Pararhizobium sp. A13: one gene and its partner. The protein of the gene in region 2 interacts with the protein of the main gene of each other region in a pairwise test. Links are inferred from orthologs where the notes say so. Each region holds a gene or a part of one and is shown on either strand. Other genes may lie near its edges. The genes, in order: cysE and cysK.

Region 1 (14,771 bases), 1.5 Mb from region 2 along the record:
TGTGATCCGTCAACGAGCCATGATCCATGACCTGCAGCAGGATATTGAACAGATCCGGATGGGCCTTCTCGATTTCGTCGAGCAGCAGCACCGAATGCGGGTGCTGGTCGATGCTGTCGGTCAAAAGGCCACCCTGGTCGAAGCCGACATAGCCGGGAGGCGCTCCAAGCAGGCGCGAGACCGTATGGCGCTCCATGTATTCCGACATGTCGAAGCGGATCAGTTCGACGCCGAGCGAGACTGCGAGCTGCTTGGCGACTTCCGTCTTGCCGACGCCGGTCGGACCGGAGAAGACATAGGAGCCGATCGGCTTGTTCGGTTCACGAAGGCCGGCGCGCGCCAGTTTGATCGCCGACGCCAAAGCTTCGATCGCCAGGTCCTGACCGTAAACGACCGAGCGCAGTTCCTTTTCCAGATTGGCGAGAACGGTCTCGTCATCCTTGGAAACGGTCTTCGGCGGAATACGGGCCATCGTCGCGATCGTCGCTTCGATCTCCTTCTCGGTGATCAGCTTGCGCCGCTTGTTCTGCGGCAGCAACATCTGGGCGGCACCAGTCTCGTCGATCACGTCGATCGCCTTGTCCGGCAGCTTGCGGTCGTTGATGTAGCGGGCCGAAAGCTCGACGGCAGACTTGATCGCCTCGTTCGAGTATTTCAGCTTGTGATAATCCTCGAAGTAGGGCTTCAGGCCCTTCATGATTTCGATGGTATCGTTGATCGTCGGCTCGTTGACGTCGATCTTCTGGAAACGGCGAACAAGTGCCCGGTCCTTCTCGAAGAACTGGCGATATTCCTTGTAGGTGGTCGAGCCGATGCAGCGGATCGCCCCGGAGGACAGAGCCGGCTTCAACAGGTTGGACGCATCCATGGCGCCGCCCGAGGTCGCCCCGGCGCCGATCACCGTGTGAATCTCGTCGATGAACAGGACAGCGCCCGGATAGTCTTCCAGTTCCTTGACGACCTGCTTCAGGCGCTCTTCGAAGTCGCCGCGATAGCGCGTGCCAGCCAAGAGCGTGCCCATGTCGAGCGAGAAGATCGTCGCGTCCTGCAACGCTTCCGGCACCTTCTTCTCGACGATGCGCTTGGCGAGCCCTTCGGCGATCGCCGTCTTGCCGACGCCGGGATCGCCGACGTAGAGCGGGTTGTTCTTCGAACGGCGGCACAAGATCTGGATCGTGCGATTGACCTCCGAGTGGCGACCGATCAGCGGGTCGATCTTGCCGCCCTTGGCCTTCTCATTGAGGTTGATACAATAGGCGGTCAGCGCATCCTGCTGCTTCTTAGGGCCGCCCTCGTCCTGCTCGCGCGAAGGTTTCTGTTCGGATTCCGACTCGTCGGCGCCGCGCGGGGTACGTGTCTCTGACGAGCCGGGCCGCTTGCCGATGCCGTGCGAGATGAAATTGACCGCGTCGTAGCGGGTCATTTCCTGCTCCTGCAGGAAATAGGCAGCATGGCTCTCGCGTTCGGCGAAGATGGCAACGAGCACGTTGGCCCCCGTCACCTCCTCGCGACCCGACGATTGAACGTGAATGACTGCCCGCTGGATAACGCGCTGAAAGCCCGCCGTCGGTTTGGAGTCCTCGTCGTAACCCGTGACCAGGTTGCCGAGTTCATTGTCGACATAGTCGGACACGGTCTTGCGAAGGCTGTCGAGATTGACGTTGCACGCGCCCATGACCGCCGACGCATCGGCATCGTCGATCAGTGCCAGCAGCAGATGCTCCAGCGTGGCATATTCGTGATGGCGCTCATTGGCCAGCGTCAGAGCCTGGTGCAGCGCCTTTTCAAGGCTGGTTGAAAATGTTGGCACGTCAGTTCCTCATTTCTTTTCCATGACGCATTGCAGCGGGTGCTGATGCTGGCGGGCGAAATCCATCACTTGCGTCACTTTGGTTTCGGCAACTTCGTAGGTGAATACACCGCATTCACCCACGCCGTGATTGTGAACGTGCAGCATGATCAGTGTTGCCGCCTCGCGATCCTTCTGGAAAAACCGCTCCAGAATATGGATCACAAATTCCATGGGCGTGTAGTCGTCGTTCAAAAGCAGTACGCGGTACAGGCTCGGCTTCTTGGTCTTCGGCTTTGTCCGAGTGATGACGGACGTGCCGCGATTGGCATTGCCCCCATCCCCGTCGCTGTCTTTTTGCATCCAGACCGGCATGGCGATCATTCTACTTCATTCCCTTGTCCGGCCGCAAATGCTTGGGAGGTATTCACAGCCTGTTCGTGACACATAATCTAGTGGTTCTTTTCCGGATTTTAAGGCTGTTCTCCTGCACTGCAATCATATTTGCGTCATGGAGCACAAGATTGACCAACTTTCTTGGACTGCCAATCGTTGAGATCCCATGCAGACAACAAAAAACCGGCCGCGGGATGCGCGGCCGGTTTTTCAGCAATAGATTTGTGACGCGGAAGCCTTACGCAGCGGCAGCGGTAGCCGACTTGACGGCAGCCGTGGCCTTGGCGACCGGTGCTTCGTACGGCTTGTAGGCGTCCTTGGCGAGATCGGCGTACATTTCGCCGATTTTCGTGGCTTCGGCGATATAGCCTTCATAAGCAGACTTGACGTAGCTGGTCTGCAGCTCGAAAGCAGCTTCGACGCTCTTGACGGTGCTGATCTTTTCGATGTGAGCAACGCTGTCTTCAAACGCCTTCTTCGAATAGTCTGCGGCTTCGGTGGCGATCGCCTGAAAAGCCTTTGTCAACGCTGCATAGCTCTTCAAAATCGTATCCATCGTTTCTTTGCTTTTCTTGTTTGCATCTTCGAAATTGAACATCAGGCTGCTCCTCTTTTTGACGCCTTGCAACGATACCACTTTATGTGCACTGCACAATAAAGTCAATGTATACGTGCAGCGCAATAAAACACTGTCATTGCAACAGCTTGATGAAAAACAGCGAAAATGGAGCACTTTCTGCGGAAAAATAAATAAAAGAATAAACCAAAGTATGACTTTACGAAAAAACCCGGCCTGAACATTAGGGCCGGGTCAAAAAGGATGAACTCAACTGTAACGAGCGATTAGAGGTCGATGTCGAGAATGGCCATCGAAAAATTGTAGGACAGCTCGCCGTCTTCCTCATCGCGGAAGACAACGCCCAGAAACTCATCGCCGAGGTAAACTTCGGCCGACTCGTCCTTCTTCGGACGCGCCTTGATGACCATCGACTGGTTGAAAGTGCGCTTGAAATAGGCTTCGAGCTTTCTGATTTCTTCGGGCTTCAAGTCTTTTCTCCATGGCGGGTTTGATTTGCGCCGCTTCTTGCACGGGGCCTCAAGCGGTGTAAACCCCTTGTCTCCCCCGCCAGCCGACAAATCGCTGCAAATCAGATCTCGAAGGAAACGAGCAACTGGTCCATGGAGCGCGACGGCTCGGAGCAGCCTGCTTCTCCGACGACGCGCGCCGGAACACCGGCTACAGTGGTTTTCGCCGGAACCTCCTTGAGCACGACGGAGCCTGCTGCGACACGCGAGCAATTGCCGATGTGAATATTGCCGAGGATTTTGGCACCGGCGCCGATCAGCACGCCATTGCCGATCTTCGGATGTCGATCGCTGCCCTCTTTGCCAGTGCCACCAAGCGTGACGCCATGCAGGATCGAGACATTGTCACCGACCACCGCCGTCTCGCCGACCACAAGGCCCGTTGCGTGATCGAGGAAGATGCCCTTGCCGATGCGCGCCGCCGGATTGATGTCCGTTTGGAAGACCGAGGACGACCGGCTTTGCAGGTAGAGGGCGAAATCGCGGCGGCCGCGGTTCAGCAGCCAGTGCGCCAGCCGGTGGGTCTGGATTGCATGGAAGCCCTTGAAATAGAGGATTGCCTCCAGGAACCGCGTGCAGGCCGGGTCACGGTCGTAGACAGCCTGGATATCGACGCGCAGGATGGCGCCCCATTCCGGCCAGTCCTCCAGCATCTCGGCGAAGGTCTGGCGCAGAAGGTTGGCCTGGAGATCGGGGTGATCGAGGCGCTCGCAGATGCGATAGATGACGCTGTCTTCCAGGGAATGCTGGTTGATGATGGTCGAATAGAGAAATGCCGCAAGCAACGGATCCTGCTGGGCGGCGGCGCGCGCCTCCTCCTGCAGGCTGTCCCAGATCGGGTCCATGATCTTCACGGTCTCGGTCGGGCGTATGTCAGTTCTGGCGACCATCGCCGCTCTCCTTCGTAGTCCGTCGTCCGACCAGATATAGGCCAAATCGAACCGGATATAAATGGCTGCTCCGAAAATGAGCGCTAAAACGCTCCGGATGCTTCACACCTGCCCGACCCTCGCCAAAAACTCGAGCGCGGCCTTCTTGAAGACCCGGTCGCCGACGGCAAGCATGTGATCCCGGCCGGGAATATCCAGGGCCAGCGCGTGCGGTATGAGCGTCGCAAGCTCTTGCGGCGAGCCGGCGATATCGTCTTTCGTGCCCACGGCAACGAGCACCGGCACGTCGATCCGCCCCACGTCCTCGACGGAAAGAAGGTCGCGGGAGGTCGAGATGCAGGCCGCAAGTGCCTGGCGGTCGCTTTTCGTCTGGTCGGCAAAGGCGCGGAACATACGGCCGCGATCATGGGTCACCGCATCGAGGGACGGCGCAGTGAGAGCGTCGGCGATCGGATCCCATTCTCCGACCCCGGTCACCATGCCGATACCGAGACCGCCGAGTATGAGGGAGCGGACACGATGGGGATTGGCGAGCGTCAGAAAGGCGGAGATGCGGGCGCCCATGGAGTAGCCCATCACGTGCGCCTCGGCGATGCCGAGATGGTCGAGAAGCGCGATCGCATCGCCGGCCATTGCCGGTGGATGGTAGACGGTCGGATCATGGGGCTTGTCGCTGGCGCCATGGCCGCGATTGTCGAGTGCGATCACCCGATATCCGGCATCGCCGAGCGTCTTCAGCCAACCCGGAAAGACCCAGTTCACATTGGCGCTGGACGCGAAACCGTGGATCAACAGGATCGGATCGCCCGACGGGTCGCCCTCGTCGAAATAGGCAATCGTCAGCCCGTCATGGGAAAATGTCGAAAAAGGCGGGGGATTCAAATCCATGGGAACGTCCTGTTTTTCGCCGAACCTATGATAGCGGCTCGATGGGGAAAACCCCCGGCACGGCAAAAAACGCGCGGCCGCGGCATCTTTGCCGCTACACTTTTTGCGCAAAGCTTTCTATGGTGCCGCCGAATTCGACTATTCTTCCAGACGACGCAAGTGGAGCACGACATGGCCGGGCACGGTATCCCTCACTTTCAGAACGACGGCGGCCACGCAGTAATCGAGATCGGCGTGAAGGAATTCATGTGCACAGGCGCCTCCGCGCCCTTTGACCATCCTCACATCTATATCGACATGGGCGACGACAACGAGAAGGTCTGCTCCTACTGTTCGACGCTCTATCGCTACAATTCCAGGCTTCACGCGGACCAGACGGTGCCGGACGGCTGCACCTTCAATGCGAAGGCCGCCTGAGCCCACCCGGCGAAAGTTTCGTCCATGACACAATGCGAGCCTGTCGCGATCGTCGGAGCCGGCATCGCAGGTCTCACGGCAGCCTTGTGTTTTGCGCGCAAGGGCATCGCCAGCGATGTCCTCGAGCAGACTTCGGTCCTGAGCGAAACGGGCGCCGGATTGCAACTCTCCCCCAACGCCACCCGCGTTCTAGCGAAACTCGGTCTCGCCCTGCAGCTGGAACAGGTCTGGAGCGAACCGGCAGCAATCTGCCTTGTCAGCGGGTCCTCTCTTCGTCCGATCGCTTCTGTCCCGTCAGGACCCTTCGCACGGGACCGCTGGAAATCCCCCTACGGCGTCCTGCATAGGGCCGACCTTCAGAAGGTTCTGCTTGCCGCTGTCGAAGCCGAGCCATTGTGCCGCCTGCATCTCGGCGCGCGGATCGATGACGCATCACGCGATTCTCTGACAGGAGTCATAGGCAAAGAACCCGGCCTCGTTGTCGGCGCCGACGGCGTCTGGTCCAAGGTTAGGAACCGCATCCAGGGGGCTGGAAAAGCACAGTTTTCCGGAAACGTCGCCTGGCGGTTGACGCTCGATGAGGCACGTGCACCCGCCATGTTCGATGCAAGGAAAGTATCCGCGTTTCTCGCCGGAGGTGCGCACCTCGTCATCTATCCCTTGCCACGGCTACGCAGCTTCAATGTGGTTGCGATCGCCGGCGGACACGATCCGAAGGAAACGCCGGATCGCACCCTGCCCCATGGCGAGGCGCGAAAACAGCTGCTGGCCGCTTTTTCCGGCTGGCATCCCGAGATTGTCGACATGCTGCGGAATGCGACACAGCCGACGATCTGGCCGCTTTACGAGGTCAGCGAGGGTGTCTGGCATCAAGGCGAGGAAACCGTTCTGATCGGTGATGCTGCCCATGCGATGATGCCGTTTGCCGCCCAAGGCGCTGCGATGGCCATCGAAGACGCCTTCGAGCTTGCAACCTTTGTCAAAGGGGGACAGCCCCTCGCCGCTTTCGCCGATCACCGGAAGCGCCGTATAGCCCGGGTGCGTTCGCGTGGCACGTTCAATCGCTTCGCCTATCACGCCCGCGGTCCGGTCAGGCTCGGGCGTGATCTGGTTCTGTCGATACGGCGGCCGGAAAGCCTGGCCGCCGATTTCGACTGGCTCTATGGCTACGAGCCATGCGACTGAAGATCAGACGGCTTTTGCCGCTGCGAGACCAGCCTCGATATCCTTGCGGATGTCCGCCACATCCTCCAGCCCGATCTGCAGCCGAAGAACCGGGCCTTCGCTCGGCGCCGTGCAGATCTTGCGGTCGGAAAGTCCGACATGGAGAGCAAGGCTTTCGAAGCCGCCCCAGGAATAACCAAGCCCGAACAGTGACAGGGCGTCGAGGAAGGCATGCGCCTTCGGCTTGAACCGCTCCTGGCTCCCGGCCTTGAGGACGAAGGAGAAGATACCGCTGGAGCCGGTAAAATCCCGCTCCCAGAGTTCGTGACCCGGGAAACTCGGCAGCGCCGGATGCAGAACGCGCGCAACGTCCTCGCGCTCTTCGAGCCAGCGGGCGATGTTCAGCGCGCTTTCCTGATGCCTGTCGAGACGAACACCCATGGTGCGCAGGCCGCGCAGGATCTGGTAGCTGTCATCAGGAGAGGCGCAGATGCCGAGCGTGATATTGGCTTCCTTGAGCTGCTCCCAATGGGCGGCATTGGCCGATACGGTGCCAAGCAGGATATCGGAATGACCGGAAGGATATTTGGTCGACGCATGGATCGAGATATCGACGCCGTGGTCGAGCGGCTTGAAATAAAGTGGCGTCGCCCACGTGTTGTCCATGGTCACGACGCAGCCATGACGATGGGCGACGGCCGCAATCGCGCTGATATCCTGCATTTCGAACGTGTTGGAGCCCGGCGCTTCCGTGTGCACGAGCTTGGTGTTCGGCCTGATCAGGCTTTCGATGCCGGCGCCGATCATCGGATCGTAGTATTCGACGCTGACCCCAAGCCTTTTCAGCATCGTGTCGCAGAAATGCCGGGTCGGGAAATAGACCGAATCAACGATCAGCGCATGATCGCCGGGCGACAGGAAGGTCAGGAACGGAACCGTGACGGCAGCAAGCCCAGACGGAACGAGGATGGTGCCGGCCGAGCCTTCCAGTTCGTCGATCGCCTCGCATAATGCGTCCGTGGTCGGCGTCCCGCGCGTGCCATAGGTGTATTTCTGCGCCCGGGTCTCCATGGTCTTTGCGTTGGGAAACAGCACAGTTGAGGCATGCACCACGGGCGGATTTACAAAGCCATGGTAGTCCATTGGATCGTTGCCGATATGGGCAAGCCGGGTGTTTGGCCCCGCGTCAGCGAGAAAACTCTTCTTGTCGTTCATGGGAGAATCCGTCTGAGGTCTATCGTGTTGCCGCACTTGTCGGCCCGCTCTCCGGATGGGTCAAGAGACTCCAAGGCCAACGGGCTATCCAATTGACGAAAATTTCGATTCTGGCGGTTTTTTATACAAAAAACTGCTTTCAACAGCTAAAAACTGCCCAAACACTCGGCTTTCTCAACGATTCTATGCGTGTAACCCAGAAAAACGGCAACGTGTCTTGACCCTGCGCGGTTTTGGGAATGAGATAGAGAACTCGCGCCAGGAGGGTGGCGGGGGCCGTGCTTTGCGCTCGACCGCGAGCAGCGGGTGTGGACAAGAACAAAGACAACAGAAAAAGGTTCTAAAAATGGCAAAAAGAATTCTGACAGCGCTTGTCGGCGCTGCCGTCATGGGGATTGGCGCCCAGGCCGCGTCTGCGTCGACGCTTGGCGACGTCAAGGCAAAGGGCTTCCTGCAGTGCGGCGTCAACAGCGGGCTTGCAGGCTTCGCGGCGCCGGACGCGCAGGGCAACTGGGCTGGCTTCGACGTCGACTATTGCAAGGCGATCGCCGCTGCCATTTTTGGCGACGTCACGAAGGTGAAATACACGCCGACCTCCGCCAAGGACCGTTTCCCCGCGCTTCAGTCGGGCGAAGTCGATGTGCTTGCCCGCAACACGACCTGGACCATCAACCGCGATACCGCGCTCGGCTTCAACTTCCGCCCCGTCAACTACTATGACGGCCAGGGCTTCATGGTCCGCAAGAGCCTCAACGTGAAATCGGCGCTCGAACTTTCCGGCGCCGCTGTCTGCGTCCAGACGGGCACGACGACCGAGCTAAACCTCGCCGACTACTTCAAGACCAACAACCTGCAGTACAATCCGGTCGTCTTCGAGAAACTCGATGAGGTGAACGCCGCCTATGACGCGGGCCGCTGCGACGTCTACACGACAGACCAGTCCGGTCTCTACGCGACCCGCCTGATCCTTTCGGCGCCGGACGATCACATCGTTCTGCCCGAGATCATCTCGAAGGAGCCGCTCGGCCCCGCTGTTCGTCAGGGCGACGACCAGTGGTTCGACATTGTCAGCTGGGTGCACTACGCCCTGATCAACGCTGAAGATTTCGGCATCACCCAGGCCAATGTTGAGGAAATGAAGAAGTCCCAGAACCCGGACATCCAGCGCTTCCTCGGCGTTGAAGCCGATACCAAGATCGGTACCGATCTCGGCCTCGAAAACGACTGGGCCGTGAAGGTCATCAAGGGCGTGGGCAACTACGGCGAGGTCTTTGAGCGCAACATCGGTGGCGGCAGCCCGCTGAAGATCCAGCGCGGCTTGAACGCCCTGTGGAGCAAGGGCGGCATCCAGTACGCACCGCCGGTCCGCTAAGACGGTTTGACGACTTGAGAAAGCGGCTCCGGCCGCCTTCTCTTCCCAATAATAAGAATCGCTCGCAACAGGGCGAATAGGGGATAAAGAGGCTCTGAATGACAGTGGACGTCACGATTCCGCCCGGCAAAAACCGGCAAACAAGCTCATTTCTGAACGACCCCAAAGTTCGGGGCTACCTTTACCAGGCAATCACGATTCTTGTCCTGGCAATCGCCGTCATTTGGATCACTCAAAACACCATTGAGAATCTAAAGCGCGCCAATATCGCCTCCGGTTACGGTTTTCTGGGCGGACGCGCGGGCTTCGACGTCGGCCAGTCGCTGATCGCCTACACTAGCGATTCGACCTATGGACGTGCGCTGGTCGTCGGATTCTTCAATACGTTGCTTGTCGCCGTAACCGGCATCTTCACGGCGACGATCATCGGTTTTCTGGTCGGCATCGGCCGATTGTCGAAGAACTGGCTGATCGCGAAGCTGTCGATGGTCTATGTAGAGGTTTTCCGCAACATTCCGCCGCTACTCGTCATCTTCTTCTGGTATTCCGGCGTTCTCGCCGTCTTGCCGCAGCCGCGTGAATCGCTGGCGCTGCCGCTCAACATGTATGTCAACAATCGCGGTCTTGCCTTTCCCCGCCCCGTTTTCGACAGCAGTGCGCAGTATACCTTCTACGCTCTGGTCATAGCGGTCATAGCGAGCATTGTCTTTGCGCGATATGCAAACAAAAAGCAGATGGAGACAGGCAAGCGCCCGCCGGTCCTTTGGTTTGTGCTCGGCACGGTGATCGGCCTACCGCTTCTGACCTTCCTGGTCACCGGCATGCCGATCTCGTTCGACGTTCCGATCGCCGGAAAATTCAACCTGACGGGCGGATCGGTCGTCGGGCCGGAATTCCTGTCGCTGTTCCTAGCCCTGTCATTCTACACCGCGGCCTTCATCGCGGAAATCGTTCGCGCCGGTATCCGCGGCGTCAGTCATGGCCAGTCTGAGGCGGCGCATGCGCTCGGCATTCGGCCAGGCCTGACCACTCGCCTGGTCGTCGTGCCGCAGGCGATGCGGATCATCATTCCACCGCTGACCAGCCAATATCTCAACCTGACGAAAAACTCGTCGCTGGCCATTGCGGTCGGTTACGCCGATCTCGTCGCCATCGGCGGCACGATCCTCAACCAGACGGGTCAGTCGGTCGAGGTCGTCAGCATCTGGCTCGTCGTCTATCTCACGCTCAGCCTTTCGACATCGCTGTTCATGAACTGGTTCAACGCCAAGATGGCACTGGTGGAGAGATAAGCCGATGAGCGCGCAACAAGCCAACTTCGTCCGGAGCGAGCTGATCGCACCCACGACTCCACCGTTGCTTGAAAAAGGCTGGATTGCCTGGTTCCGCAAAAACCTGTTCGCCACGCCGAAGGACACGGTGTTGACGATCGTTGCCCTCCTGCTTCTGGCTTGGTTCCTGCCGCCGGTAATCCGCTGGCTGTTCATCGACGCCGCCTGGACGGGCGGAGGCCGCGGCGTCTGCGCCACGGTCTCCCAGGGCGGTTCGCAGCCGGAAGGCTGGAGCGGCGCCTGCTGGGCGTTCGTCGGAGCGAAGTTCGACCAGTTCATTTATGGCCGCTATCCGGTCGATGAGCGCTGGCGACCGATGCTGGTCGGCATCCTCTTCGTGCTACTGCTCGTGCCGATGCTGATTCCGAAGATTCCCTACAAGGGAATCAACGCAGTCCTGCTTTTCGGCGTCCTGCCCGTGGTTTCCTACTTCCTGCTGATCGGCGGGGTTTTCGGGCTGGAATATGTCGAGACGGCGCTCTGGGGCGGCCTGATGGTGACCCTCATCCTATCCTTCGTCGGCATCGTCGTTTCTCTTCCATTCGGAATTATCCTGGCGCTTGGACGACGGTCGAAAATGCCGGTCATCCGAATGATTTGCACCATCTTCATCGAAATCGTTCGCGGCATTCCGCTGATCACCGTGCTTTTCATGGCAAGCGTCATGCTGCCTCTGTTCATGCCGCCGGGAATGACCGTCGACAAGTTTTTGCGTGCCCTGATCGGGGTGTCGTTCTTTGCTTCCGCCTATATGGCCGAAGTGGTGCGCGGTGGTCTCCAGGCTATCCCGAAAGGCCAGTTCGAAGGAGCCGATTCACTCGGTCTCGGTTATTGGCAGAAAATGCGTCTCATCATCCTGCCACAGGCACTGAAACTGGTTATCCCAGGGATCGTCAACACCTTCATCGGCATGTTCAAGGATACGTCGCTTGTCTCCATCATCTCGATGTTCGACCTGCTCGGGATCGTTCGTCAGAACTTCTCGGACGCAAACTGGGCTTCGCCTGTGACGCCGCTGACCGGCCTGATCTTCGCCGGTTTTACTTTCTGGCTTTTCTGCTTCGGCATGTCACGCTATTCAGGGTTCATGGAAAGAAGGCTCGACAAGGGCCACAAAAGATAACAATTGAGGGGAAAACGTCATGGCAAATGAAGCTCTGGCATCAAAACTGACAGTCTCGTCCACGGACGTCGCCATTGAAATCGTCGGCATGAACAAGTGGTACGGGGACTTCCACGTTCTGCGCGACATCAACCTGAAGGTCATGCGCGGCGAGCGCATCGTCATTGCAGGCCCGTCGGGCTCCGGTAAATCGACGATGATCCGTTGCATCAACCGGCTGGAAGAGCACCAGAAGGGCAAGATCGTCGTCGATGGAATCGAGCTCACCAACGACCTGAAGAAGATCGACGAAGTGCGCCGCGAAGTCGGCATGGTGTTCCAGCACTTCAACCTCTTCCCGCATCTGACGATCCTGGAAAATTGCACGCTGGCGCCGATCTGGGTGCGCAAGATGCCGAAGAAGCAGGCGGAAGAAGTCGCCATGCACTTCCTGAAGCGCGTCAAGATCCCGGAGCAGGCCAACAAATATCCGGGCCAGCTCTCCGGTGGTCAGCAGCAGCGCGTGGCGATCGCCCGCTCGCTGTGCATGAATCCGCGCGTCATGTTGTTCGATGAGCCGACCTCGGCGCTCGACCCGGAAATGATCAAGGAAGTGCTCGACACCATGGTCGGTCTCGCCGAAGAAGGCATGACCATGCTGTGCGTCACCCACGAAATGGGTTTCGCCCGCCAGGTCGCCAATCGCGTGATCTTCATGGACCAGGGCCAGATCGTCGAACAGAATTCGCCGGCCGAGTTCTTCGACAATCCGCAGCACGAGCGTACCAAGCTGTTCCTCAGCCAGATCCTGCACTAGATCTGTCGCACTCCAACAGCGCCATAGCAGAAAGCCCGCGACGACCGTCGCGGGCTTTCTGGCTTCTGAGGGCATTCGGCCCTATTCTATCGTGTATTTCAGCGTTCCCAGCGACCATCGCAAACCGCGATTTTCGGCATCCCCCGTCCATGTCTTCTGCAGCTTGGCGACGATCTCGCTCAGCCTTTTTCGCGCGTCGAGTTCGGTATTCAGTCCCTGCGCCGCTGGCGCGACATCCCTCAAATCGAGATCGTCGCTGACGACAATGGCTACCAGCATATTCTCGCCGCTGCCATCCGCCTCGAAATCGAAGCCGTAATAGTCGTCCGGGATGGTCAGTGTCGAGCCCGCCGAAAGCGGCGTTATTTTCTGCGCCATCTCATTCGGGAAAATCTGCGTCGCGACACCCTCGCCGTTCACGTCGAGCAACACCAGACGGCCGTCATACTTGCTGGTGATGGAAATCTTGAAGGGCTGGCCCTTTTTCAGCGCGGGACCGGTATCAAGTGTCACCGTCACATCGCCCGTATCCGCCTTGCCGACAATGTCGCCTATGGCTGCCACGGGATTTGCATCGACGTAAGCGGATGTTGTCCCTGCATCGACCTTCGCCTGCTGGTAAACCGGTTCCGGTTTGCCCTGTTGCTGGTCTGTTGTCGTTGCGGTTTGTTCCGTCTTGTAGGGTTCCGGCTTGGCAACACTCGTGCCGAGCGCATCGGGCACGCTCTCCAACTGTGGATCGAGGTTGTCGCAGTTTTCCTGGGCCGAACAATATTCCTTGGACTTTGTCGTCACATACTGGAAGAGCTCGGCATTGCTGACCAGACCGTTGGCGTTTCCATCCGATTCCGAAGGTTTGTAGCCGGCTACGTAAGCCGACGTAAAGACGCCGTGACGGTCTTCGATCGGCAACCGCACATCGTCCCAGGCAACCTGGTAGGGGGCGGCCGCGCTCCAGGCGGTGACGCCGCCGGCCGTCAGTTCCGCCGGCTTGTCGACGACACCCAGATCGATCCGCAGGCCGCGTGTCACCTTGTTCTTCAATGGGTTAGCGGAAGGACGCGGCAGGTAGCGCGCGCCGCTCATGCCCGAAAGCTGCTCGGCCGACAGGGAGCGGGAGATGGTGCCGGAATGGCAAGCGTCAATCACCAGCGTAACCGCCCTGCCCTTCATCTTTTCCAGCAGCGCCTCGAGATCGTCGTCGAGGATGACATTCGTCCAGTCCACTTCGCCGGCCTTGATGTCGTAGGTGGACAGCGCCTCGTCCATCCCGTCCTCTTCATCCTTGGTGGCGTCCTTCACCTGCAGGCCATGCCCGGAAAAGTAGAAAAAAATCCGGTCGCCGGGTGCTGTTGCGGCAATCAGCCAATCATTGACCGAGGACAGGATCGCCTCGCGGCTGGCCTTGTCGTCGGTCAACACGCGGATGGCTTCCGGCTTGAAGGAGAGCGTGCCGGTCAACAGCGCCTCGATCGCCTTCACGTCGTTCTTCGGCCCATGCAGGAACATATCCTCCGGCAGGTTTTCGTAGGTACCGATGCCGACCAGCAGCGCCCGATCCTCCGCCTTTGCCGCCGGCGACTGCGCCAATAGCAATGATGCACCGAGCAATCCTGCGACAGTTCGTAGCGCGGCCATCAGAGTTTTTCCCGGGTATAGAGCGGCTGGATCGCGACGCTCGTATCGGTACCATCAATCCGCGTCGTGAGCAGTTGCAGCAGCGTCGAGGCATCGACATTCTTGCTCGCCAGCGCAGCGCCAATGGCGTCGATCGGCTCATTGGTTGAAAGGACGATGAGGTGATCGGCGCCGAAAGGTTCGACGACCTGCAAGTCGGACAGCTTGAACTCGTGGCTTTCAGTCCCCTCCGCCTGCACGTCCAGCAATTGCACTTCGCCGGTATTGGCGAGGTTGAAGACGATCATGTTCTTGTATCCGGAGGCGGGTGCGTCGAACGCCAACCGGTCACCGGCCGCGTAAATATCCTTTTGCGGCGTCAACGATACCGTGCCGGGGTTCTGGCTCGCCATCGCTTTCAGAAAATCGAGCAGAATGAACTTGTTGACGACGACCTGGACATTGCCTTCGTTGATGTTCTCACCGGCCACGTCCCCATTCGGCGTATAGAAGACGCCACTCGCCGCATCCCAGCGGTAGGGCACGCCGCTGCCGCCGGTATTTTCCGGGACCATCTGCGAGCCGCTTACCGTCAGCGCCAGCTTACCGTCCCAGCCCGTTTCTCTCACAGGCTTATGAGTTTTCGTTTTCTGAGCACTTGGATCGGCAGCTGCTGCTACGCTGCGG
Region 2 (14,732 bases):
CGTCACGATGCGCGGCGAGATCAAGCAGCTGCAGAAGCGCCTTGGGACGACCTCGCTCTACGTGACCCACGACCAGCTCGAAGCGATGACGCTGGCCGACCGTCTGGTGGTGCTGAACGGCGGCCAGATCGAACAGATCGGCCGCCCACTCGATGTCTATCACACACCGGCCTCGACCTTCGTCGCGAGCTTCATCGGTTCTCCCGCGATGAACCTTCTGCGCGGCACGCGCGAGGGCACGCGGCTTCACTTCGGCTCGCAGGTGCTGGAAAGCGACCGCCTGTCCGCCCTGCCGACCGAACTCACCGTCGGCATGCGCGCCGAAGACCTGCGTGTCGCCCGGACGGGCGAACAGTCACTGACCATGAAGGTCGATTACATCGAGGAACTGGGCGCCCAGCGGCTGGTCCACGGCACCGTGGACGGCAAGAAACTGACGGCGGCGCTATCGCCTGAAATCGAGATCGCAGACGCCATCGCCGTGACGATCGCCCCGTCACGCCTGCATTTCTTCGACGCCACGACCGGCAAGCGGCTGGCGCAGTCGCGTGACGGTCTCGGCGGCAAACGCGAAGTTTCGGAGACGCTGGAGGCGGCTGTCGGGTAGCCGGCGTGGATACATTTCCGGGATGAATTTCGTCTAAGAAGCTGTTTCCTCCCAGCATCGCCAGTTTGAAGCCGCCGAAAATCAGGCGACTTCGGTGCAGACGAATTCGCTGAACTGGCTGAGGGGATGGGATGTCGCGTACGCGCGTCGAATGAGGTCGATTGACTCGTCAGGCGCGCATCCACATAGCGAGATTGGCGTCCAGCGCCTTGTCGAACGGCAGGTTGCCCTTAGTCACCTCTTCGGCGACAGCCTGCGAGATGACGACGATGCTGTCATCGTATACCGTTTTCGTCCGGCTCCAGCCGCGGTGTTCGAGTTGGCCTGAACGTCGAACCCTTTCGGCGTGGGGTGGAAATAACCCAGCTCCGGCTTTCGATCAACAGCACGAAGAAGTTCGGCAAAGCCATAGGCTTTCCCCCTTGTCATGTCACATCAACGGGTATATACCCGCAAAAATGTCGAACGCCACCTGTCACTGCATTCTGTTGCGCAAGGCAACTCGCAAGGTCTCGTCCTATTACGACGAGGCGCTGGCACCGCTTGGCGTCAATATCGGCCAGTTCAGCCTGCTCAGAAACATCAGAAGACTGGAGCCGGTCTCGTTGACCGAGCTTGCCCGTCGCGTCGAGCTCGATCGTTCGACCGTCGGCCGCAATGCCAAGGTGCTGGAGCGCATGGAGCTGGTCGCAATCGGCCACGGCGAGGACCAACGCGAAGCGGTTCTCACAGTCACGCCAAAAGGGCATGAAATTCTCGATAAGGGCGCTCCGCTGTGGGATGGTGTCCAGGATGATATCGAGGCCCGGCTTGGACAGGAAAAGACGGAACAATTGCGGGAGCTGCTGGCAGCTCTCTGATTTTTATCGAGAAACGGATATCTACCCGCTAATGCGGGCATATACCCCTAATATCGCGCCACCTGCGCGGCAATCGAAGGAGACGGGCAGATGATCTCGACAAATGTCGCCGACTGGATGGCGAAAAAGGAAATCCATTATGGGTGGGTTGTGGCCGCCACCACCTTCCTCACCATGCTGGCAACCGCAGGCGCCATGGGTTCGGCCGGCGTCATGATCCAGCCACTCCACCAGGAATTCGGCTGGGATATCGCCGACATCTCCTCGGCCATGGCGGTTCGCCTCGTGCTTTTCGGCCTGCTCGGCCCGTTCGCTGCAGCCTTTATGAACCATTTCGGCATCCGCCAGGTGGTTTCGACCGCGTTGGCCCTGATCATGGGCGGCATCGTCGTATCTCTTTTCATGACCGAGGTCTGGCAGCTGCTTTTGCTTTGGGGCGTGGTGATCGGCGTCGGCACGGGCATGACGGCGCTGGTGCTGGGTGCCACCGTCGCCGCTCGCTGGTTCTCCAAGCGCCGCGGCTTGGTTGTCGGCCTGATGACGGCAAGCAATGCCACCGGCCAACTTGTCTTCCTTCCCATTCTGGCAGCGCTCACCGAGGCCTATGGCTGGCGCACCGCGCTGGCCCTGGCTGTCGCGGTCATTGCGACTGCCATGGTACTCGTCCTGCTTCTGATGCGCGATCATCCCGCCGACGTAGGCCTTCCGGCCTATGGCGATACGGCGATTACCAAGCCACCGAAGCAGGATCACAATCTACTCGCCACCCTGGTCTCGCCGCTCGTGACCCTGACAAGCGTCGCCGGCAATCCCGTCTTCTGGGTGCTGTTCGGCACCTTCTTTGTCTGCGGCTTGTCGACGAACGGCCTGATCCAGACCCACTGGATCTCGATCTGCGGTGATTTCGGCATGGCTGCCGTCACCGCCGCCAGTACGCTCGCCGTCATCGGCATCTTCGATTTCTTCGGCACGATCCTCGCCGGCTGGCTCTCGGACCGGTATGACAGCCGCGTACTGCTCTTCTGGTTCTACGGGCTGCGCGGCCTGTCGCTGATCTATCTCTCGCTTTCAGGTTTCAGCTTTGTGGAGCTGTCCGTCTTTGCAATCTTTTACGGCCTGGACTGGGTGGCAACCGTGCCGCCGACAGTGAAGCTCGCTGCGGAAAATTTCGGTCGCGAAAAGGCCGGCATCGTTTTCGGCTGGGTCTTTGCCGGCCACCAGCTGGGCGCGGCGACCGCCGCCTTCGGCGCCGGTTATTTCAAGAGCGACTTCGATACCTATATGCCGGCCCTGCAGATCGCAGGGCTCATGTGCATCCTCGCAGCCCTCGCTGTCATGCTGCTGAAAAAGCCGGGCTCCGCAACACTCACGCCCCAGGCTGCATGAGGCAGGCCCAAGGTGCGCATCGGGACGGCGTTCGCGCCGTTCCTTTCCAAGACCGACGCATTGCAGAATGCCTCATATTTTCTTGAAAACCTGTCGCATTTGGCGCTGAAATCTCCCCAAATTCCTTCCCCGTCCATCCCCGCCTTTTGCGCCCGTGCCATACTCCTCTCGTCCCGCCATCGGATACACCGGATAGCGTTGCCGGCGAGGCGGGGCCGGTGCCTTCGGTCGGTGTTTGAAACGCAGGCGCGGCCGCGGGGGCCTGCAGAAAATGGTTTCCCTCTCGTCTGAAACAGGACGGGGCGTGCCTGTGAGGCACACATGAGGAGCGCGACTGGTGTGTCGAAAGACAGGCCTTTCGTGGCGCGGCAGCGAGAGCTGCGAGCACCACCCTGTACCGGAAAACGGTGCCGCCATCCCCGCAGAGAAACCGCAGTTGCAGGTAAAAACCACCGCGACGGGACACATCGCGTGTCACTTTTATCTACTCAATCAGGCACACGATGTGTCCCGGCCGAGTTCATGCCTGCCCGAAACGAGCGGGGCGCCAAGCCACGGGCGTAACGCGCCGCGTGAAGGCCTCATTGTATCTAAATGCAAGCCTCCACAGAAATCTGTAGGTTTCCGCAGAGCCGATTTGATATAGACAGGCCTCTCTCAACGACGCCCACGATCAACAGGAAATGACTCAATGGCAAGAATCGTCAATGTCGCGATCCAGATGGATCATGTCTCGGGCATCAACATCGCGGGTGACAGTACCTTCGCCATGAGCCTCGAAGCGCAGGCGCGCGGCTACAAGCTGTTCCACTATACGCCGAACCAGCTGTCGCTGCGGGACGGCAGGATCATTGCCACCGTCCAGCCGATGAGCCTGCGCGACGTCAAGGGCGACCACTATTCGCTGGGCGACGCCGAGCGCATCGACCTGTCGACCATGGACGTTGTGCTTTTGCGCCAGGACCCGCCCTTCGACATGGCCTATATCACCTCGACGCATCTGCTCGAGCGCATCCATCCGAAGACGCTCGTCGTCAACGACCCGGCCTGGGTGCGCAACTCGCCGGAAAAGATCTTCGTCACCGAATTTCCCGACCTGATGCCGAAGACGCTGATCACCCGCGACCCCACCGAGATCGCCAGCTTCCGCGCCGAGATGGGCGACATCATCCTGAAACCGCTCTACGGCAATGGCGGCGCCGGCGTGTTTCATTCGACCCGCGACGACCGCAACCTCTCGTCGCTGCTTGAAATGTTCGGCCAGATGTTCCGCGAACCGTTCATCGCGCAGGAATACCTGCCGGCGGTGCGCAAGGGCGACAAGCGCATCATCCTTGTCGACGGCGAGCCGGTCGGCGCGATCAACCGCGTTCCGGCCGAACACGACGCCCGCTCAAACATGCATGCCGGCGGCAAGCCGGAGGCGACCGAGCTGACCACGCGGGAAAAGGAAATCTGCACCCGCATCGGGCCTGCGCTGCGCGAACGCGGTTTCCTGCTCGTCGGCATCGACGTGATCGGCGACGTCATGACCGAGATCAATGTCACATCACCGACGGGCATCCGCGAAGTGAAGAAATTTGGCGGCGCCGATATCGCCGCGCTTCTCTGGGACGCGATCGAACGCAAGCGCGCCTGACACAACAGATCCAACCGAGGCGTCACCCGCCTCGGTTGCGCATGGCTACAACCCGATTTAATCCCATGGATGTTCACGGTTGTTCCGCTTCCTCGAAAAATACAACCTGTTTCAACCTTGGCGATTATCGTCGTCGAGCATGTTCGATAACTGTTCTTATTTTATTCCGTTATTCGTGCAAGATTTTCCACTACAGCCGGTGAAGGTTGTGGTGGCAGGGATGGAGCCCGCCTCGCGGCAAGAGGGGCAATCATGGTCGCGCGTGTCAGTACGGTAGCATTTCAGGGCATAGAGGGCATGCCGGTCGACGTCCAGGTGATGGTCGCGCCGCGCCAGTGCCGCCAACATGCCCGATCTCGCCGATATCAAGGGCCAGGAAAGCGCCAAGCGGGCGCTGGAGGTGGCCGCGGCCGGAAACCACAATCTCCTAACGTTGTGCTACATTAATTGACGTCGAACTTCCGACGGCTGTTGGCGCATTTGGGACCTCGGTGAACTTCTCTTCATGGCCCCATAGCGGCCGCTCGTGGCCCACTGATACGGCGGCCACCCGTCGTCTAGTTGTCGGCCGAATGCCTCCTGGGGTGTTCCAACGACAAATGGGGCAATTCATCTTTAGGTTTTATTAGATACTTGCGTTTTCGCGATACAAGCGCACCATCTACCCTCACGATTGGTGTTGAGGGAGAAAATGCCATGAACCTAACAAAACGCGATTTCACGAAAGGCATGATTCTGGCTGCAGGGTTTGCTGGGTTTGGTACCGCGACGGTTCAAGCTGCGGACTTCGTTGACGTTGAAGCCCGTGCCATCGCCAAGGAGGCCTATATTTACGGCTTCCCGATGGTGGACAGCTACCGCATCCAGCACGCTTATTTCGTCGACACCAAAAACCCCGAATACAAGGGGCCATGGAATCAGATCGTCAATACCCCGCGTGTGTACACGCCAGCCGACACGGCGATCCAGACGCCCAACTCGGATACGCCCTACTCGTGGCTCGGCTTGGACCTGCGCACCGAACCGATGGTGCTCACCGTGCCACCGATTGAGAAGGACCGTTATTTCAGCGTTCAAATGATCGATGCGTACACTTTCAACTTCGACTATCTAGGCAGCCGCGCGACGGGCAATGATGGCGGCAGCTTCCTCATCGCAGGACCAGGCTGGAAAGGCGAGACACCAAAGGGCGTGAAGAAAGTGATCCGCTCGGAGACCGATTTCATATGGGCCGCCTACCGGACGCAGCTTTTCAATCCGGACGATCTCGACAACGTCAAGAAAATCCAGGCGGGTTACAAGGCAGAGCCGCTGTCGGCGTTTCTCGGCCAACCCGCGCCAGTCGCCGCGCCCGCTGTTGATTTCATCAAGACGCTGACGCCCGCAGAAGAAAAGACGTCGCCCGAGTTTTTCAACATTTTGAACTTCATCCTGCAATACTGTCCCACCGATCCGTCAGAAACCGAACTGATGGCGCGTTTTGCCAAGATCGGAGTCGGCGCGGGCAAGACCTTCGACGCGAGTAAGCTTTCGCCTGAAATGAAAACCGCCATCGAGCAGGGAATGGCCGACGCCTGGGCCGAACTCGCGAATTTGGAGAAACAAAAAATCGACACGGGGGAAGTGACCTCCGGCGACGTTTTCGGCACGCGCGAGTATCTGAAGAACAACTACCTCTACCGCATGGCTGGAGCTGTGCTCGGCATCGGGGGCAATTCGAAGCAGGAGGCGATGTATCCGGTCTACGCCGTCGACGCCGACGGACAGAAGCTGACCGGTGCCAACCGCTACACCATCCGCTTCGCGCCTGGGCAACTGCCACCCGTCAACGCCTTTTGGTCACTGACTATGTACGAGCTGCCGCAGAGCCTCCTCGTCGCCAATCCGATCAACCGCTACCTGCTCAACTCGCCGATGCTCCCGCAGTTCGTGAAGGACGCCGACGGCGGCCTGACGTTCTACGTCCAGAGCGAGTCGCCGGGCAAGGACAAGGAGGCGAACTGGTTGCCTGCGCCCAAAGGTCCGTTCATCGCTTTCATGCGCCTCTATTGGCCAAAGGAAGCGGCGCTCGACGGCACATGGAAGCATCCGCCGATGACCAAAGCAGCGTGAGGGACGGGAACGCCAGGCGCTGCCGGAAATTAACTTTTAGCGCGAAGCGGAAGTTATTTCCGTGGCAGCTCCTGGCGCAAGGAGGACCACAGGTCAGCGTATCACGCTGATGGTCGGCCCACCCGGCTCCGGCAAGTCGATGCTCGCCGCCCGCCTGCCCTCGATCCTGCCGCCGCTCTCTCCCGCCGAACTGCTCGAAGTGTCGATGATCCATTCGATCGCCGGGCAACTGCCGGGCGGCAAGCTGTCGGACCGGCGGCCCTTCCCCACGCCACACCATTCGGCGACGATGGCCGCGATGATCGGCGGCGGCCCGCGCCAAGCCGGGCGAGGCTTCGCTCGCCCAGGTGCTCGATGCGCTGCGCCAGCCGCTCGAAACATCTGAATGCATCATCGCCCGCGCCAATCACCGCGTCACCTATCCGGCCGCCATCCAGCTGGTCGCCGCCATGACCCCATGCCGCTGCGGCATGGCGGGCGAACCGGGGCATACCTGCGCCCTCGGCCCCGCTGCGTCTCCGACTATCAGGGGCGCATTTCCGGCCCGTTGATGGATCGGATCGATATCCGCATCGATGTCCCCTCCGTCACCGCCGCCGACCTCATCCGCCCGGCGCCGGCCGAGCCGAGTGCCATCGTCGCAAGACGCGTCGCCCGCGCCCGCGAAATCCAGGCGGATCGCTTCATCGCTTTCGGCATGCCGGAAATCCTCTCGAACGCGCGCTGCTCGACATCCATGATCGAGAAGATGGCCGAGCCGGATGCCGGCGGCCTGCAGCGGCTGCGCGACGCCGCGGAAAAGATGAAATTTTCGGCGCGCGGCTACCACCGCGTCCTGAAAGTTGCCCGCACGCTCGCCGACCTTCACGAAAAGCTGACGGTTGGGCGCGTCCACCTGGCCGAGGCGATTTCCTACCGCATTGCCGGGGAACGGTTGACGGCCGCGGCATGAGGCAGAACCACCCTCATGCGGACATGAGAGTGGCTTGGACGCAGAGGATCGCGATGATCAGCCGACGAGATGCTCGAACAGCACCGTCGACAGGTAGCGTTCGGCGAAGGATGGAATGATGACGACGATGTTCTTGCCTTCGTTTTCCGGGCGCTGGCCGACCCTGATCGCAGCCGCCAGTGCAGCACCAGAGGAGATGCCGACCGGCACGCCTTCGAGCTTCGCCACCTGCCGCGCCGTTTCCACGGCCTGAGCGCTGTTGACCGTGATGATCTCGTCGTAGATTTTCGTATCGAGGATGGCAGGTGCGAAGCCCGCGCCGATGCCCTGGATCTTGTGCGGGCCGGGAGCGCCACCGGAAAGGACGGGTGATTCCTCCGGCTCGACGGCGATAACCTTGATCGACGGTTTACGGCCCTTGAGCACCTGGCCGGCGCCGGTGATCGTACCGCCGGTGCCGATGCCGGAAACGAGGATGTCGATGCTGCCGTCGGTGTCGTTCCAGATTTCCTCGGCCGTCGTCTTGCGGTGGATTTCCGGGTTCGCCGGGTTTTCGAACTGCTGCGGAATGATCGCGTCAGGCAAGGTCGACGCCAGTTCTTCCGCCTTGGCGATGGCGCCCTTCATGCCCTTCGGGCCTTCCGTCAGCACCAGTTCGGCGCCGAGCAGCGCCAGCATCTTGCGGCGTTCGACCGACATGGTTTCCGGCATGGTGAGGATCAGCTTGTATCCCTTGGCGGCAGCGGCGAAGGCGAGCGCGATGCCGGTATTGCCGGACGTCGGCTCGACCAGCGTCGTCTTGCCGGGCGTGATCTTGCCCTGTGCTTCCAGCGATTCAATCATAGCAACGCCGATACGATCCTTGACCGAGGCGATCGGATTGAAGAACTCCAGCTTCGCCAGAAGATTGGCCTTCACCCCGTTTTCCTTCGCCAGCTTGTCGAGGCGAACGATCGGCGTATCGCCGATGGTCTCGGTGATCGAGGAATAGATGCGGCCGCGGCCGGGCTTGCGCTGCTCTGACATGGTGTTCTCCCTTTTGCCAAGTTGTGAGGGACAATAGGATCAAACCAACCCGCTTGCCAGAGGGCTATTCTCCAACCGCTTGATCCTCATTGGAAAAAACTGTTGCGTAACCGCCGGTTGCCGAATGATTATTTCAGGCAGCTCGCGTGGCGATGTAGGCGGCGGTGGTGCCGAGAATACCGGCAGCGATCCGGTTCAGCGATTTGAGTGCACGGGGTTGTTTCAGAAGCAGCCGGGCGCGGGAGGCCAGCAGGATATACGGGATCAGAACCGCCATCAGGACGATGGAGGTCGAGCCGACAAGAATGGCATATTCGTTGAGGCCGATCGCATGCACATCGATCAGCGTCGGCACCAGCGCTACATAGAACAACATGGTCTTCGGGTTGCCGAGCGTGACCAGCAGTCCGGAGAGGAAGGACAGGCCCATGCTTGCGCTTTTCTTCGCCTGGATATCCTGCGGCAGCAGCCCGGTCGTCCAGAGCTGGTAGGCGATATAGACGAGATAGAGTGCGCCGAGGATCTTGATGACCATGAAAGCGGTGGTGAAAGTCTGTGCCACGAAGGCAAGACCAAGGATGACGGCCGTCAGATAGACCAGGTCGCCGAGCACGAGACCGAGCCCCATGAAGAATGTTTCGTGAAATCCTGAACCAAGCGCCCGCGCGACGATCGCCGTCATGCCCGGCCCGGGGATCGCGGCCGCGATGAAGAGGGCAGTGCAGTAGGCGAAAAGGGTGGCGAGGCTCATAATCGGCTCCGGACATTTGCGAGCGCGAACATTTAGCTGTTTTTCTTGAGCCGGGCAATCTGGCTGCATTGATCGAAGCGGCTGTTCCGGCTAATGCATTGCTCCGGCACAAACCTTCGCCTTGCACCGCCCGGAACTGGAGAGGCCGTTCATGCCTGGAACCGCAAGCTTGGCCGCGTTCGCCCTTGTCGCACTTGGCATGGTGCTGACGCCCGGGCCGAACATGATCTATCTGATCTCCCGCTCGCTCTGTCAGGGGCCGGTGGCGGGATTGGTCTCGCTCACCGGCGTCGGCCTCGGCTTCCTGGTCTATATGCTGTCGGCCGCCTTCGGCATCACCGCGCTGCTCTTGGCGGTACCCTATGCCTATGATGCGCTGCGGTTTGCCGGAGCGCTCTACCTCCTCTATCTCGCCTGGCAGGCCCTGCGTCCCGGCGGGCGTTCGGCTTTCGAAGTTCGCAACCTGCCGGCAGACAGCCCGCGCCGCCTGTTTTTCATGGGCTTTGCCACGAGCCTGTTGAACCCGAAGATCGCCGTTCTCTATCTGTCGCTGCTGCCACAGTTCATTGATCCGGCCCTGGGCCGGGTCTTTTCCCAGTCCGTCGTTCTCGGCACGATCCAGATTTTCACCAGCCTCTCCGTCAATGCGCTGATCGTGTTGACGGCAGGCTCCATCGCCACGTTTTTCGCCGGCCGCCCGGCGTGGCTTTCCATGCAGCGCTGGCTGATGGGCGGTGTGCTCGGCGCTCTTGCCCTTCGCATGGCGATGGAAAGCCGCCGCTGAAACGGTTTTTCCTTCCTCCCAACCAAGACTTGAGCATGCCATGACAACAGCACTACTTATCATCGACGTTCAGAACGCCATCCTCGAGGGCGAAGGCACACCGGAGCGCCAGCCTGCCATAGACGCGGCCCTCAACGAGACCATCGGCCGGCTGCAGTCGATCCAGGCGCGCGCCCGAGCCGCCCATGTCCCGGTTATTCTCGTGCAGCATGACGGCGGCCCGGGAGACCCGCTCGCACGCTCGTCCAAGGGCTGGGGCCTGCGCCATGAAATTGCGCCGGTGCTCGGCGAGACTGTCATTCACAAGACAAGCTGCGACAGCTTCTTCCAGACCGATCTTGAGGAACAGCTGGCAAAGCGGTCCATAACCCATCTCGTCATCGGCGGCTGTCAAACACAGTTCTGCGTCGATACCACTGCGCGCCGCGCCGTGTCGCTCGGGTATGACGTAACGCTGCTTTCCGACGGCCATTCGACCGGCGACATGGGCGAGCTGACCTTTTCGCAGATCATCGCCCATCACAATGCCGTGCTCCGCGGGTTCAACGCCGGCGGACATGCCATAGAGCTACGCCGATCGGACGAGATCACCTTCTGAGGGTTACTCAAGGACCGGTCGCATGAAGCTGCGTTCGTAACTCAGGATGCAGCGGCTTTTCTCGGCAAGCGCAAAGGCTGCCTGGCATTCGGCATCCTTTGCCATGCGCTCGCGATAATCCTCGTAAGCCGCAAGGCTCGGAAAGCTGAAGAGGGCGAGCGCGATATTGTTCGCCCCTTCATGCGGCAGGAAATAGCCATGATGCGTGCCGCCCAATCGGTTGACCAGCGGGATCCAGAGTTTTGCGTATTCCTCGAACTCGGCGAGCTTGTAAGGGTCGATAATGTAGCGAAGATAGCAGGTGATCATGCGGGTCTCCCATGGATGTCTCAGCCCGCCTGATGCCGCACCCGGCGGGGTAATGTCCAGCCGAATGTCATGCCGGCAGCCGCAATCAGGATCGCCGCGGAGCCGAGAAGCTGCCCCGGCTGCAGCTGATGACCGAAGGCGATGCGATCGACGGCAAGGGCGGCAACCGGATAGATGAAGGACAGCGCGCCGGTGACGTGCGTCGGCAGCTTCTGGATGGCGCCATACAGCAGCACATACATCAGTCCCGTATGGACCGCGCCCATGGCAACCAGCAACGCCCATTGATAGGCCTCCGTCGGCAGGCCGGAGGTGCCGGCGAAAGGTGCCAGCATCAGAAGGCCGGTGACGACCTGGATCAGCGCGATCAGATGCGGCGGCGTTCCCTTCAACCTTTTCGCCACGAGCGCGGCCAGCGCGTAGAAGAATGCAGCGCCCAGCGCCATGGCGATCCCCGTCAGATAATCGCCCCCGGTGAAATCACCCGCGGGCTTGGCCTCGACGATCGCGACCATGCCGGCAAACGCAACGGCGAGCCAGGCGAGCTTCGCCGCGGTGATCTTCTCCTTGAAAAAAAGCCCGCCGATGGCGAGCAGCATGAAGGGCTGGGTGTTGTAGACCATGGTGGCAATCGAGATCGAGGAGCGCGAATAGGCGCCGAACAGAAGCAGCCAGTTGACGACAATGGCGACGCCTCCCAGCACGGCAAGGCCAAACAGCCGCCATGTGAGGATCCCGCTGCGGAAATGTCCGAGCGAGGCACAAATGGCCAGAAGCGTCAGCGCCCCGAACAGGCAGCGCCACAACACCACATCGATCACCGGTTGGCCGGACATCAGCACGAACCAGCCGATCGTGCCGGAAATCAGCATGGCGGCGGTCATTTCGATGCTGCCGGTTTTGACATCCTTTTCCATCACTTCCACTCCCTTGAACACGACGGAAGGATAGTCGGCAGAAAGGCCTTTTTATATGGATTTTGAAAGGACGATCCGGTATTGTCCCTAATCATGAAAGGAAAATTGCCAATTATTCCTAACGGAGGCTTCCTTGCTCGATGACATCGACCGGCGTCTGCTGGACATCCTGTGTACCAATGCCCGCATATCCCTGAAGGATTTGGCCCAGGAGGCTGGTCTATCCTCGCCCAGCACGGCGGACCGACTGCGGCGGCTGGAGGATCGCGGCGTGATCACCGGCTTCACTGTCGGCGTCAATCCGGCAGCCCTCGGCTATGCCCTGCAGGCGGTGGTGCGCGTGCGGCCGATGCCGGGCATGCTGCATATCGTCGAGAAGCTGATCCAGGACACGCCGGAATTCGTCGAGTGCGACAAGGTGACGGGCGACGACTGTTTTATCGCCAAGCTGCTGGTGCGCGACATGGAACAACTCGACACCATCCTCGACAAGGTCGCCGAACGCGCCCAGACCAATACCTCGATCGTCAAGTCAACGCCGGTGAAACGCCGGCTACCGCCGCTCAACGGTGGAAAATGAGTGTCAAAACTCGGCCATCGGCGAAAGCATAACGGGCCTGGCCAGACGGTCCGCAGCCGCTCCCCGAACCATCAAACTGGTCTGTGAGGCAAACGGCTCCGGCTTCCCTTGCCAATCCAGCCTGTCAGGCGGAAAGCAGACTTCGATGCGATCCGGGCGCAGATCAAGTGCAGCAAGGATGACGGAGAGTGGCGAGAGGGTCCGGCCGACAATGTCGAGAAGCTGAAAGCAATTCGCTTCGCGGGATTTCCATGCAACGACAACCTCGGGCTGATCCAGGTAGCTCAGCCGGATGCCGGGGTCGAAGTAGCTGTTGAGCAGAAACATCTCCGTCTGCGCCGCGACCGCGAAGATCGGGGAAACCGGCGTCCTTTCGCGCAACAGCCGCTTTACCACAGCCACGTCGCCGGGATTGTCAAGCGAGAGCGTGCGCGACGAGCCCTCGGGTCTCGCAGCCACCGGTGGCGGCCCCGAGAACTGGCGCTGCGGCACGTTTTTGAACCCATAGGGCTCATACAGTGCCGGCTTGTCGGTCAGGAGAAGACCGAGTTCAAAACCCCGTGCGTCGCACCAGTTGAACGCCCGCCGCATCAGATCGCGGTAGAGTCCCCGGCCTCGCCATTCAGGCCGGACCGCACCGGACTGGAAGCCTGCCGCCGTGACAAGCCGGCCGTCGATCATGATCGGCATGGAAAAGGCGCTGAAATTGGCGACGCCGATGCCGTTCTCATCAAAATACGCGAACGGCATGCTCGTCGGATCGGGTCCGCCGAACCGATCCTGAATGCTGACATCGATGCGGAACGTATCGTGCAGCAGCGCCACCAGCGCGGCCCAGGCGGCGGGATCTCCGAAATAATCCTGCCGGAACGTCAGGCCATAGGCAGCGGACGCGACAGGCATTTAGACGCCCGTCGAGCCAAAGCCCCCGGCACCCCGCGCGGTTTCGCTGGCATTCGGCGCCTCGCGGACGGAAACCTGCGTCACAGGGGCAATCACCATCTGGGCAATGCGCATGCCGCGCTCGATGACGAAATCCTCGTCGCCGAGATTGACGAGCAGCACCTTCACCTCGCCGCGATAATCGCTGTCGATCGTGCCGGGGGTATTGAGGCAGGTGATGCCGTGCTTGAAGGCAAGGCCGGAGCGTGGGCGGATTTGCGCCTCGTATCCGGCCGGGATTTCGAAGATGAAGCCGGTCGGCACGAGTGCCCGCTTGCCGGGTGCGAGCGTCATCGGCTGATCGGCAGCGACAGCGGCACGAAGGTCCATGCCGGCAGCACCGGCCGTCTCATAGGCGGGCAGATCGATGCCTGTTGCGTTTGGCAGGCGGACGAGGCTGAGGGTCGGGCGGGTCTGGGAATGAAGAGTCATGCCTCTCATTAGCAATTCCAGCTCCGGCACGGTCAATGCGAATTGCAAGTTATCCACGGAGTCGCTACATACGCGGCAATTCACAGGATTCACATCATGGCCGAAAGTCTCGCCGAGGCGGTTTCCCGCCGCCGCACCTTTGCTATTATCGCGCACCCGGACGCGGGCAAGACCACGCTCACCGAAAAGCTGCTGCTATTCGGCGGTGCGATCCAGCTTGCCGGCGAGGTCAAGGCGAAGAAGGACCGCATCCAGACGCGATCCGACTGGATGAAGATCGAGCGCGAGCGCGGCATCTCGGTCGTCACCTCGGTGATGACCTTCGAATATGGCGGCAATGTCTTCAACATTCTCGACACACCCGGCCACGAGGACTTCGCCGACGACACGTATCGCACGCTGACGGCCGTGGATGCCGCCGTCATGGTCATCGACGCCGCAAAGGGCATCGAGCCGCGGACGCTCAAACTGTTCGAAGTCTGCCGCATGCGCGACATCCCGATCATCACCTTCATCAACAAGATGGACCGCGAAAGCCGCGACCCGTTCGAGATTCTGGATGAGGTCGAGGAAAAGCTGGCGCTCGACTGCGCCCCCGTGACCTGGCCGATCGGCCGTTCGAAGACCTTCTGCGGCTCCTACCATCTCGCCGACAACACCGTGCGCGGCTCCGACACGCAGGAAATCCTCACCAAGGTCAACGGGCCGGAAATGGCCGCCCATCGGCTGCCGGAAAACGAGCGCGATGCCTTCATCGACGAGTTGTCGCTGGCGATCGAGGCCTGCAAGCCGTTCGACAAGAAGGCGTTCCTCGAAGGCCATCTGACGCCGGTCTTC

The links.
Region 1: the proteins of cysK (region 2) and cysE interact in binary tests that used the Escherichia coli proteins (3 or more experiments, as listed by UniProt). The link is inferred for Pararhizobium sp. A13 from one-to-one orthologs.

The regions. Positions count from the first base shown.
Region 1 is NZ_CP149510.1:2,910,960-2,925,730, reverse strand. The notes cover bases 2,248-5,086. They hold cysE (serine O-acetyltransferase), read right to left. Parts: upstream 4,162-5,086; coding sequence 3,334-4,161; downstream 2,248-3,333. Other genes in these bases: WI754_RS14430 (alpha/beta hydrolase), read right to left, coding at 4,264-5,049; WI754_RS14440 (DUF3126 family protein), read right to left, coding at 3,029-3,232; WI754_RS14445 (phasin family protein), read right to left, coding at 2,424-2,783. In the rest of the region: ATP-dependent Clp protease ATP-binding subunit ClpA, read right to left, coding at 1-1,810; ATP-dependent Clp protease adapter ClpS, read right to left, coding at 1,820-2,173; WI754_RS14425 (zinc-finger domain-containing protein), read left to right, coding at 5,221-5,466; WI754_RS14420 (FAD-dependent monooxygenase), read left to right, coding at 5,491-6,651; WI754_RS14415 (cystathionine beta-lyase), read right to left, coding at 6,655-7,845; WI754_RS14410 (amino acid ABC transporter substrate-binding protein), read left to right, coding at 8,192-9,217; WI754_RS14405 (amino acid ABC transporter permease), read left to right, coding at 9,316-10,509; WI754_RS14400 (amino acid ABC transporter permease), read left to right, coding at 10,514-11,671; WI754_RS14395 (amino acid ABC transporter ATP-binding protein), read left to right, coding at 11,691-12,467; WI754_RS14390 (caspase family protein), read right to left, coding at 12,549-14,105; WI754_RS14385 (caspase family protein), read right to left, coding at 14,105-14,771.
Region 2 is NZ_CP149510.1:1,390,326-1,405,057, reverse strand. Bases 6,599-9,398 are described here. They hold cysK (cysteine synthase A), read right to left. Parts: upstream 8,583-9,398; coding sequence 7,614-8,582; downstream 6,599-7,613. Other genes in these bases: WI754_RS06720 (LysE family translocator), read right to left, coding at 8,716-9,333; WI754_RS06735 (DUF1254 domain-containing protein), read left to right, coding at 6,599-6,604. In the rest of the region: WI754_RS06760 (sn-glycerol-3-phosphate import ATP-binding protein UgpC), read left to right, coding at 1-607; WI754_RS06755 (MarR family transcriptional regulator), read left to right, coding at 1,066-1,467; WI754_RS06750 (MFS transporter), read left to right, coding at 1,558-2,853; gshB (glutathione synthase), read left to right, coding at 3,545-4,492; more of WI754_RS06735, read left to right, coding at 5,189-6,598; WI754_RS06715 (LysE family translocator), read left to right, coding at 9,485-10,117; WI754_RS06710 (cysteine hydrolase family protein), read left to right, coding at 10,158-10,715; WI754_RS06705 (NIPSNAP family protein), read right to left, coding at 10,719-11,024; WI754_RS06700 (DMT family transporter), read right to left, coding at 11,045-11,941; WI754_RS06695 (Lrp/AsnC family transcriptional regulator), read left to right, coding at 12,075-12,521; WI754_RS06690 (GNAT family N-acetyltransferase), read right to left, coding at 12,525-13,424; dut (dUTP diphosphatase), read right to left, coding at 13,425-13,895; WI754_RS06680 (peptide chain release factor 3), read left to right, coding at 13,992-14,732.